One region of the Cupriavidus sp. 10L45 genome, then DNA from elsewhere that is predicted to be linked to it. Evidence: predicted binding sites of a transcription regulator. Region 1 holds the regulator's gene; the other holds the start of a gene.
What was found. Region 1 encodes FNR, which switches genes on or off when oxygen is low (the NO sensors DNR and NnrR bind a similar motif). Its sites were predicted from a motif close to TTGATNNNNATCAA; they were not measured.
Positions count from the first base shown of each region.

Region 1 (4,698 bases):
CGCGTCGCGGGGCGAGGGCACCTTCAAGACCACGTGTGCGGCCTGCCATGGGGCCAGCGGCAAGGGCAACCAGGCGCTCGGCGCGCCGAACCTGTCGGACAGCGTCTGGCTCTACGGCAGTTCGGAAAATGCCATCGTCGAGGCGATCCAGAAGGGTCATAACGGGCACATGCCCGCGCATGAGGAAATCCTGACGCCCGAGCGCATCCGCATGCTGACCGCCTACGTGTGGGGTCTCTCCAATACAGGAGCGGCCGGACAATGATCAACAGCCCCCGGGCAGGGCGGCCAGCCGCCTGCCGGGGCGCGAGGAACACAAGATGAACGCGCCCCCCAATGCTGCACAGCCCGTAGCGGACGACCCCGCTACGTCGGAGCCCTCACGGCCCGACGACAGCCCGCCATGGCGCCCGGCTGCCACGCCGCTATCCGGGCAATCTGCCCAATCGGCTGAATCTTCGGAAGAAACACTCTACGAGGTCCGGCGCAAGATCTATCCGCGCTCGGTCACGGGCGCCTTCTCGAGCTGGCGCGTCTGGCTCGTCATCCTCACCCAGCTGGTCTACTACGGCGCCCCGTGGCTGCAATGGAACGACCGCCAGGCGGTGCTGTTTGACCTCGGCGCGCGCAAGTTCTATATCTTCGGCCTCGTGCTGTGGCCGCAGGACGTGATCTACCTCGCGGTCCTGCTTGTCATCTCGGCGCTCGCCCTGTTCCTGTTCACCGCCATCGCGGGCCGGCTGTTCTGTGGCTACGCGTGTCCACAGACCGTCTACACAGAAATCTTCATGTGGATCGAGCGACGCGTGGAAGGCGATCGCATCGCCCGCATCCGGCTGGACGGCGACCCGTGGAGCCTGCGCAAGCTGCGGCTCAAGGCGACCAAGCACACGCTCTGGGTGGTGATCGCCCTGTGGACCGGCTTCACGTTCGTCGGCTATTTCTCGCCGATCCGCGAGCTGGGCGGGCAGGTGATCGACCTCTCGCTGGGGCCGTGGCAGTCGTTCTGGATGCTGTTCTATGCCTTCGCCACCTGGGGCAACGCCGGCTTCATGCGCGAGCAGGTGTGCAAGTACATGTGCCCATATGCGCGTTTCCAGAGCGTGATGGTCGACCGCGATACCTTCGTGGTGACCTATGACGTAGGCCGTGGCGAGCCGCGCGGCAGCCGCTCGCGCAAGACGGACCGGCACACCGCCGGCATTGGCGATTGCGTCAATTGCAGCATCTGCGTGCAGGTCTGCCCGACCGGGATCGACATCCGTGACGGATTGCAATACGAGTGCATTGGCTGCGGTGCCTGCATCGACGCCTGTAACCAGGTCATGGACAAGATGGCCTATCCGCGTGGCCTGATCCGCTACACCTCTGAGAACGCGATGCGCAAGGGCCTGTCGGCAGTCGCCGCGCGCAAGCGCTTGTTCCGCACGCGGACGATTGTCTACGCGGTGATCTGGTCGGCGCTGGTGGGGGGCTTCATCGGGTCGCTGGCGATGCGCACGCCGCTCAAGGTCGATGTCATCCGCGACCGTGGCGCGTTGGGCCGCGAGGTCGAAGGTCGCTGGATCGAGAACGTGTACCGGCTGCAACTGATCAATACGACCGAGACGCCGATGCGCGTCCGGGTACAGGCGACGAGCGCGGAGCTGCAAGGGTTGACCATCGAGTATGACAAGTCGGCAGAAACGCTGCCGCCTACGTCGAACCGGCTGTTGCCGGTGCGGATCCGTATCCCGCTCGACCACGCGCCGCAGGGCACGCACAAGATCCGTATCACGGTCACGGGGGAGGGTATGGACGACGCACGCGGACGCGCGCAGATCCAGGAAGCGACCAGTTTCATCGTGCCGCGCGGCCTGTAGGACAGGTCATTCAGGAAATATTCGACGCAAGGAGTAGGCAATGACAGCGCAACAAGTCAAGCCGTGGTGGAAGGAACCGTGGCCGTGGCTGCTGATGAGCGGACCGCTGCTGGCGATGATCGGCTGTGGTGTGACGATCTGGCTCGCCAATACCCACGCCGACGTGCCGGTGCGCGATGCCGCGCGGCATGGGCTGGTGGTGGAGAAGCTGGATGGGTCCGCCGTGCGTGCCGACGCCCATGTCAATGACACGGCGAGGCGGCCATGAGACTACGCTGGCTGATGTGGGTGATGTGGCCAGCGTTCCTGATGGGCGGCGTGGCCACGGCAACGGTGTTCTCGATTGTCGATCCCAGTGACCTGAGCTTCTTCGGTCATCCGGTCGACGCGTCGCGTGAGGCGATCTATACCGTGGGATTCCTGCTGGCGTGGCTGTTCTGCGCCTTGTCGAGCGGCCTGACGCTCTACACCATGCCAACGCCGCTCAGCAATACCGATGAACTCGAGTAGCGAGTGCACCGCCGCCGGCGAGCCGGCCTTAGCAGGAGCGGTTGTAGATCTGCTTGATGCCGGCCATGTCGATGAGCTTGACGTGGCGCTGGCGGATCTGGATCAGGCCCGCCTCGGCAAAACGAGAGAACAGGCGGCTGACGGTTTCGAGTTTCAGGCCAAGATAACTGCCGATCTCCTCGCGACTCATGCGCAACACGAACTCGCTCGACGAGTAGCCACGCGCCGACAGGCGATCGGAAAGATTGACGAGGAACGCGGCAAGCCGCTCCTCGGCCCGCATCGAACCCAACGTCATCAGCATCACCTGGTCCTGCGAAATCTCCTTGCTCATCAAGCGCAGGAACTGGGTTTGCAGCGAGGGCAGGTCAGACGAGAGCGCCTGCAAGTCGTTGAAGCGTACGACGCAGACTTCGGCATCCTCGAGGGCCGTGGCATCGGAAGCATGCTGCATTTCGCCGAGGCCATCCATACCGACCATCTCGCCGGGCAGATGGAAGCCGGTGATCTGCGAGCGGCCGTCTTCGAGTGTCACGTGCGTCTTGAGCGTGCCGAAACGCACGGCATAGACGGCGGTGAGCGGATCGCCCATGCGGTAAAGCGTTTCGCCCTTGTGCACGCGCACGCGTTCCTGCACGAGCGTGTCCATCTTCAGGAGGTCCTGGTGCGACATGCCTACCGGCAGACAAAGCTGGCCCATCCCGCACGTAGAGCAGCGGGGCGAGATCTCGGTGACGGGTATGGAGGTAAGCAATTGAGGGCTCTTGGTGATGCGCATTGCAGCGAGGGCGCGACAGATCAATTTTACCGCGTGAAGTGACGCGGAAGCGAGGGACCGTTGCCATTTGGTGTGCTTTTCAGCGTTTTTATCGTTGCGTTGTTTGGTGGCGTCCACTGTGCTGCGATGTGTGGCGGCATTGCGATGGCGGCCGAGCAGCGCGCGGCGGTGCGCGTGCCGGTGACGATCCATCGCTCGCCGCGCGGCTGGCTCGTGGAATTGCTGGCGATGCACGCCGGCCGCCTGACCACCTACGCGTTGCTGGGGGCGGTGGTGGGTGCCGTCGGCGCCACTGTATGGAAGCAGGACTATCTGCCTGTGCAGCGATGGCTCTATGGCGCAGGCGGAGCGATGCTGGTGATGTCGGGCTTGTGGCTGTTGCGTGGGCGCACCATGCGTGCGGCGCGCCTGGAGGCGTTCGCGGTGCGCATGGCCCAAGGGGTGGTGGGTCGCATGGGCGCGCTCGGTATCAGGCTGCCTGCCGGCCTGGCCCGGCATGCGCCGCTGCTGCGGCGCTTCGGTCTGGGACTCGCCTGGGGGATCGTGCCGTGCGGGATGGTCTATGGGGCACTCGCAATGGCGTTGCTGGCCGGCAATGCGGCGTCGGGCGCGCTGGTCCTGTTCGCCTTTGGGTTGGGAACGCTGCCAAACCTGCTGGTGATTTCGGGGTTGTCGGGCTATGTGCGCCATGTGTCGCGCCGGCCGGCGGTCCGGACCGTGGCGGGCGTGCTGATCATCGGCTTCGGCATCGTGGGCGTGGCGCGGGCGGTCTGGCTCCCGGAGACGCTGGCTGCGCATGGGTTCTGCGTGGTGTTCTAGGACGATTCCGGGCGGCGGACAGGCCGCCCCGGTTCGTGCCATTCGCCACGCCGGGCGGCGGGCAGGTTGCGGAGGGGGGCGGGAATGCCATACAATCGCGAGAACCACGGTATCGCGCCACGTAATTCCCTGGCGTCGCCGGGCCGGCATCCCTGATCTGGGATGCGTGTCCATGGGTCCGAGGCAGCATTGGCTTGCCGGATCCGTCCCCACAGTGCATCCGGTTCAAAAGATCTGGTTTAAAAGGCCGGTCGGCCTTGTGGAGTGGTGGCGCAGGCGCAGGACGAAGCTTGTCCGGGCCGATATCCGTTTTTTCTTGCCGCCTTGGCAATCTGATTGTCCTGGCGAATGTCCGCTCCAAGGGGAAGGGTTCCGCCTGCGAGGGTAAAGGCGAGAGCGCGACGCAAGAGGTTCGACTCCCGGCGAAGCCAGCCGGATGCGGACGATCTCCTGCCGGAACGACCCGGCAAATCGATGCAAAAGAACGAAGTGCACCGCTTGGCTGCCTGGGCTGCGACAGGCTGCGAGTTGGCTGCGCAATGAGATGGCGGTGGCATCGGTACCGCTGTATCCGAAATCTCCAGTGCTCCGGGATTCGTCCGGGAGCAGGTGCAAAGACAGGCTGCACACAATCACATGAATACCCAAGAGGCGAAGATCGTCCTCGAGACCGCGCTGATTTGTGCGCAGGAGCCCCTGCGCGTCAACGATCTCCGCCGTCTTTTCGCC
Region 1 is NZ_JBFTJC010000007.1:300,998-305,695, forward strand. Features, by position in the region: gene ccoP (cytochrome-c oxidase, cbb3-type subunit III) at 1-265, shown strand, start outside; gene ccoG (cytochrome c oxidase accessory protein CcoG) at 321-1,862, shown strand; gene AC1DFU_RS15265 (hypothetical protein) at 1,903-2,130, shown strand; gene AC1DFU_RS15270 (hypothetical protein) at 2,127-2,372, shown strand; gene fnr (fumarate/nitrate reduction transcriptional regulator Fnr) at 2,401-3,126, opposite strand; gene AC1DFU_RS15280 (sulfite exporter TauE/SafE family protein) at 3,211-3,969, shown strand; gene scpB (SMC-Scp complex subunit ScpB) at 4,606-4,698, shown strand, end outside.

Region 2 (4,698 bases), on a different contig from region 1:
ACGATGCCGCCTTCCGCCTGATTCGGCTGACGCTGAGCGTGGGCCTGCGCGATACGCCACCGGTGGCGGTCGGCCATCGCGTGGTGCATGGCGGCGCAGACTTCGCCGATGCGGTGGCGATCGACGACAACGTGATCGAGCGGCTGGAGGCCCTCGTCCCGCTCGCCCCGCTCCACCAGCCGCATAACCTGACCGCGATCCGTGCGGTGCGCGCCGCCGTGCCGGAGCTGCTGCAGGTGGCCTGCTTCGACACCGCCTTCCACGCCGGCCACGACCCGCTCGCGCAGTTGATGGCGCTGCCGTACGAGTACTACGAGCGCGGCATCCGCCGCTATGGCTTCCACGGGCTGTCGTATGCGTATATCGCGCGCCGGCTGCGGCAGGTGGCGCCGGACCTCGCCGAAAGCCGTGTCATCGTGGCGCATCTTGGCAACGGCGCCAGCCTCTGCGCGATGCGCGAGGGCCGGAGTGTGGAATCGACAATGGGACTGACCGCGCTGGATGGCATGCCGATGGGCACGCGCTGCGGCAATATCGATCCGGGCGCGGTGCTGTGGCTCGCCGCGCAAGGCATGGAAGCCGATGCGATCCAGGCCATGCTGTACGGCCAGTCGGGGCTCAAGGGAATTTCCGGCATCAGCAGCGACATGCGCGTGCTGCTGGCCAGCAACGAGCCGCGCGCCGTACTGGCGGTGAACTTCTACGCCTATCGCGCCGCGCAGGAGATCGGCAAGCTGGCCGTCACGCTGGGCGGGCTCGATACGCTGGTGTTCACGGCAGGCATCGGTGCGAACTCCGCCGAGGTGCGTGCGCGCATCTGCGCCTACCTCGACGGGCTGTTCGGCATCCGCCTTGACGAGCAGGCCAATGCCGCCAACACCCAGCGCGTGAGCCGCGACGACAGCCGCGTGCCCGTGCTGGTGCTGCCGACCGACGAGGAAGGCATGATTGCGCTCTCCACCGCGCGCATCCTGCGCGAGCGCGGCGGACTGTAGTAGCGGCGGCGGCCGGGCTCAGGCTTCGAGATAGTGGCCGCGCAGGCGGTCGATATCGACGCCAAGACCATCGGCCAGATAAGCCTCCAGGCCGCCGTGCGCCTGCTCGATGGCGGCGATCGACGCCTCCAGGTATTCCGGCCGCACCTCGAGCAACGGCATGATGACGTCGGGCGGCACGCCCAGCGCCTCGGTTCGCGCGAGGATCGCCTCGTTGAAGCGGCGGTTCCAGTGGTTGGACTCGAGGTAGTTGGCGACGATGTCGTCCCGCGCCACGCCAAGCGCGGACAGCAGCAGCAGCGACGCAAAGCCGGTGCGGTCCTTGCCGGCCGTGCAGTGGTAGTACAGCGTGCCGCCTGTCTCCGCATTGCGCAGGAAGCCGCCGAACGCGTCGCGATAGCGCACCGGGAAATCGCGGTAGACATCGACCATGAAGGCGTGGACCTGCGCCGGCGTGCTGTCACGCAGACGTGGCATCAGCACGTCCATCGCCATGCTGCCCTCCAGCACCGGCACGGGAATCCAGCGGAAGCGCTCACCGAAGGCGGCCTCCTGCGGGGACTTCTCGCCGGCCGAGCGAAAGTCGATGACCATGTCGAGGCCCAGCGCATGCAGGCGATCCAGGTCCGCCACGCTGGCCAGCGCCGGATTGCCGCTGCGAAAGAGCTTGCCGTGACGCACGCGGCGCCCATGCGCGCCGACGAGGCCACCGAGGTCACGTGCGTTGCTGATCGTCTCCAGCGGTAGGCACGGACGGATGTGTGTTGGGTGAGTCACCATGTCGGTGTCCGGTTAAGGGTGATCGAAGGGTTTTCAACATCGTCCCCAATTATTTCAGATCGAGGACACGCGGCGCCATCGGGAATCGCCCAATGTCCGCCATCCGTTGCGCCGCCGTGACGCACCGTGTGTCGCCCCCGATGCCTGATCTTGCAGAGGCTTGATCCTGGACAAATCCCGCTGACGCGGTGCCTTGGCATGGGCAGGCACGCTTCTCATAATGCGTGGGTCGACCGCGGCGACCCTGCGTGACGACCGCGTCGACAGGCTCATCCACTTAGGAAGTCAAGATGCCTGACTCGCATATCTCTGCTGCACCTGCCGCCGCCATGTCGGCGCCCGTCACCCCCAAGGTGACCCTCCACTGGGGCTTGTACCTCGCCCTCGCCGTGCTCGCCGCGGTACTCCTGATACCTACGCCCGAAGGGCTTCCCATCGCGGGGCAGCGCATGCTCGCCATCCTCGCCTTCGCCGTGGTCGTGTGGATCACCGAGGCGGTGACCTACGAGACCAGCGCGATCATGATCACCTCGCTGATGGCGGGCCTGATCGGCTTCGCGCCGACGGTGGCCGATTCCACGGTCAACTACGGCACCTCGCGCGCGCTGGGCATGGCGCTGGCCGGCTTCTCGAACACGGCGCTCGCGCTGGTGGCGGCCGCGCTCTTCATCTCGGCCGCGATGACCGTGACGGGGCTCGACCGGCGCATCGCGCTGGTCACGCTCTCCGCCATCGGCACCAGCACGCGCCGCATCCTCATCGGCACCATCGCGGTCACGATCATCCTCAGCCTGGTCGTACCCAGCGCCACCGCGCGTAGCGCCTGCACGGTGCCGATCATGATGGGCGTGATTGCCGCGTTCGGCGTGGACAAGAAGTCCAATACCGCCGCCGGCATCATGATCATGGTGGCGATGGCCACCAGCGTGTGGAACGTCGGTATCCAGACCGCCGCCGCGCAGAACCTGCTGACCGCCGGCTTCATGGACAAGCTGCTCGGGGAGCGCGTGACCTGGCTGCAATGGCTGATCGCCGGCGCGCCGTGGGCGCTCGTCATGTCGGCGGTGCTCTATTTCCTCGTGCGCTGGCTGCTGCCGCCCGAAACCGATGCGATTGCCGGCGGCAAGGAAGCCGTGCAGCGCGAACTGGCCGCGCTCGGGTCGATGACCGGCCCGCAGAAGCGTCTCGCCGCCGTCGCCATCGGCCTGCTGGTGTTCTGGGCGACCGAGGGCAAGCTGCACAGCTTCGACACCGCGACGATCACCTTCGTCGGCCTGGTGATCCTGATGCTGCCGCGCTTTGGCGTGATGGACTGGAAGACCATGCAGGCGCGCACGCCGTGGGGCACGCTGATCGTGTTCGGCGTCGGCATCAGCCTTGGCACCGCGCTGCTGACCACGCAGGCCGGCCAGTGGCTCGGCAAGTTCGTGGTCACGCATTCCGGCCTTGCCGACCATGGCGTGCTGATGGTCTTCGCGGTGCTGTCCGCGTTCCTGATCCTGATCCATCTGGGGTTCGCCAGCGCCACCGCGCTGACCGCCGCGCTGCTGCCCATCCTGATCTCTGTGCTCCAGACGCTGCCGGGCGACATCAACAAGGTCGGCATGACCATGCTGCTCGGCTTCACGGTCAGCTTCGGCTTCATCCTGCCGATCAACGCGCCGCAGAACATGGTCTGCCTCGGCACGGACACTTTCAACGGCCGACAGTTCGCCCGCGTGGGCATTCCGCTGACGATCATCGGCTATGGCCTGATGCTGCTGTTCGCGGCCACGTACTGGCGCTGGCTCGGCTGGGTCTGACCGCCGTCCCCGCCAACAAGACGCCCCCATCACGAAACCCGTGCTCGAATTAAGGCGGGCGATCGGCAATTTCCGAATCGTCATCGGACCCATGGCAAAATATGCGCCATGCAACGCCTCTGGTCCGCCTTCGTCAAACTCGTCCTGCTCGCCGTACTCGGCGGTGCGTTGCTCATCGCCTTCGCGGTACTGGTGGCCGACCGCCAGCTTCCGTCGCTCGACTCCCTGACCGCCTTCCGCAAGACGCCGGACTATGTCGAGCTACGCCAGTTCCCGCCGGCGCTACGCGAGGCGGTGGTGGCCATCGAGGATGACCGCTTCTATCTCCATGACGGCGTGGACTACGTCGGCGTGATGCGGGCCGGCATCGCCAATCTCTCGGACGACCTCTCCCAGGGAGCGTCCACCATCACCATGCAGGTGGCGCGCAACTTCTTCCTGTCGCGCCAGAAGACCTACACGCGCAAGCTCTACGAAGTGCTGATGGCCTACCGGATCGAGCGCGCGCTGACCAAGGACGAGATCCTTGAGATCTATCTGAACAAGATCTACCTCGGCCAGGGCGCCTATGGCTTCGACGAGGCCGCCCAGACCTACTTCGCCAAGCCCGTCGCCCAGCTCACGCTGGCCGAATGCGCGATGCTGGCCGGCCTGCCCAAGGCGCCATCGGCCAACAATCCCGTGGTCAACCCGCGCCGGGCGCGCCAGCGCCAGACCTATATCCTGCTGCGGATGATGGAACTCGGCCGGATCTCGCGCGCCCAATACGACGCCGCGCTGCTCGAGCCGCTGCGCCTGCGCTGAATTTGGGCTGACCTCGGCACTTCCGCTGTCAGCCGGCGCCCGACTGCGCGCGCAGCGCCCTGCATGCTAGCCTCCCCGCAAGACGATCACGGAGAGCCTGCCATGGATGGGATCTGGGGAGAGGTCTACAGCACGCTGCGTTCGGAATTCGCCGATATCCCCGATGTCGCGGAACTGACCCGCATTCTCACGCGGCTCACGCTCGCGATCGTGCTGGGCGGGCTGATCGGGTTCGAGCGGGAAGCGGCCGGCAAGGCCGCCGGCTTGCGCACGCACATGCTCGTGGCGCTGGGATCGGCGCTGTTCGTGCTCGTGCC
Region 2 is NZ_JBFTJC010000012.1:60,402-65,099, reverse strand. Features, by position in the region: gene AC1DFU_RS21095 (acetate/propionate family kinase) at 1-995, shown strand, start outside; gene AC1DFU_RS21090 (tyrosine-protein phosphatase) at 1,014-1,775, opposite strand; gene AC1DFU_RS21085 (DASS family sodium-coupled anion symporter) at 2,066-3,577, shown strand; gene AC1DFU_RS21080 (transglycosylase domain-containing protein) at 3,686-4,381, shown strand; gene AC1DFU_RS21075 (MgtC/SapB family protein) at 4,484-4,698, shown strand, end outside.
Region 2: the regulator FNR is predicted to act here: its motif matches at 1,936-1,949, upstream of AC1DFU_RS21085 (DASS family sodium-coupled anion symporter).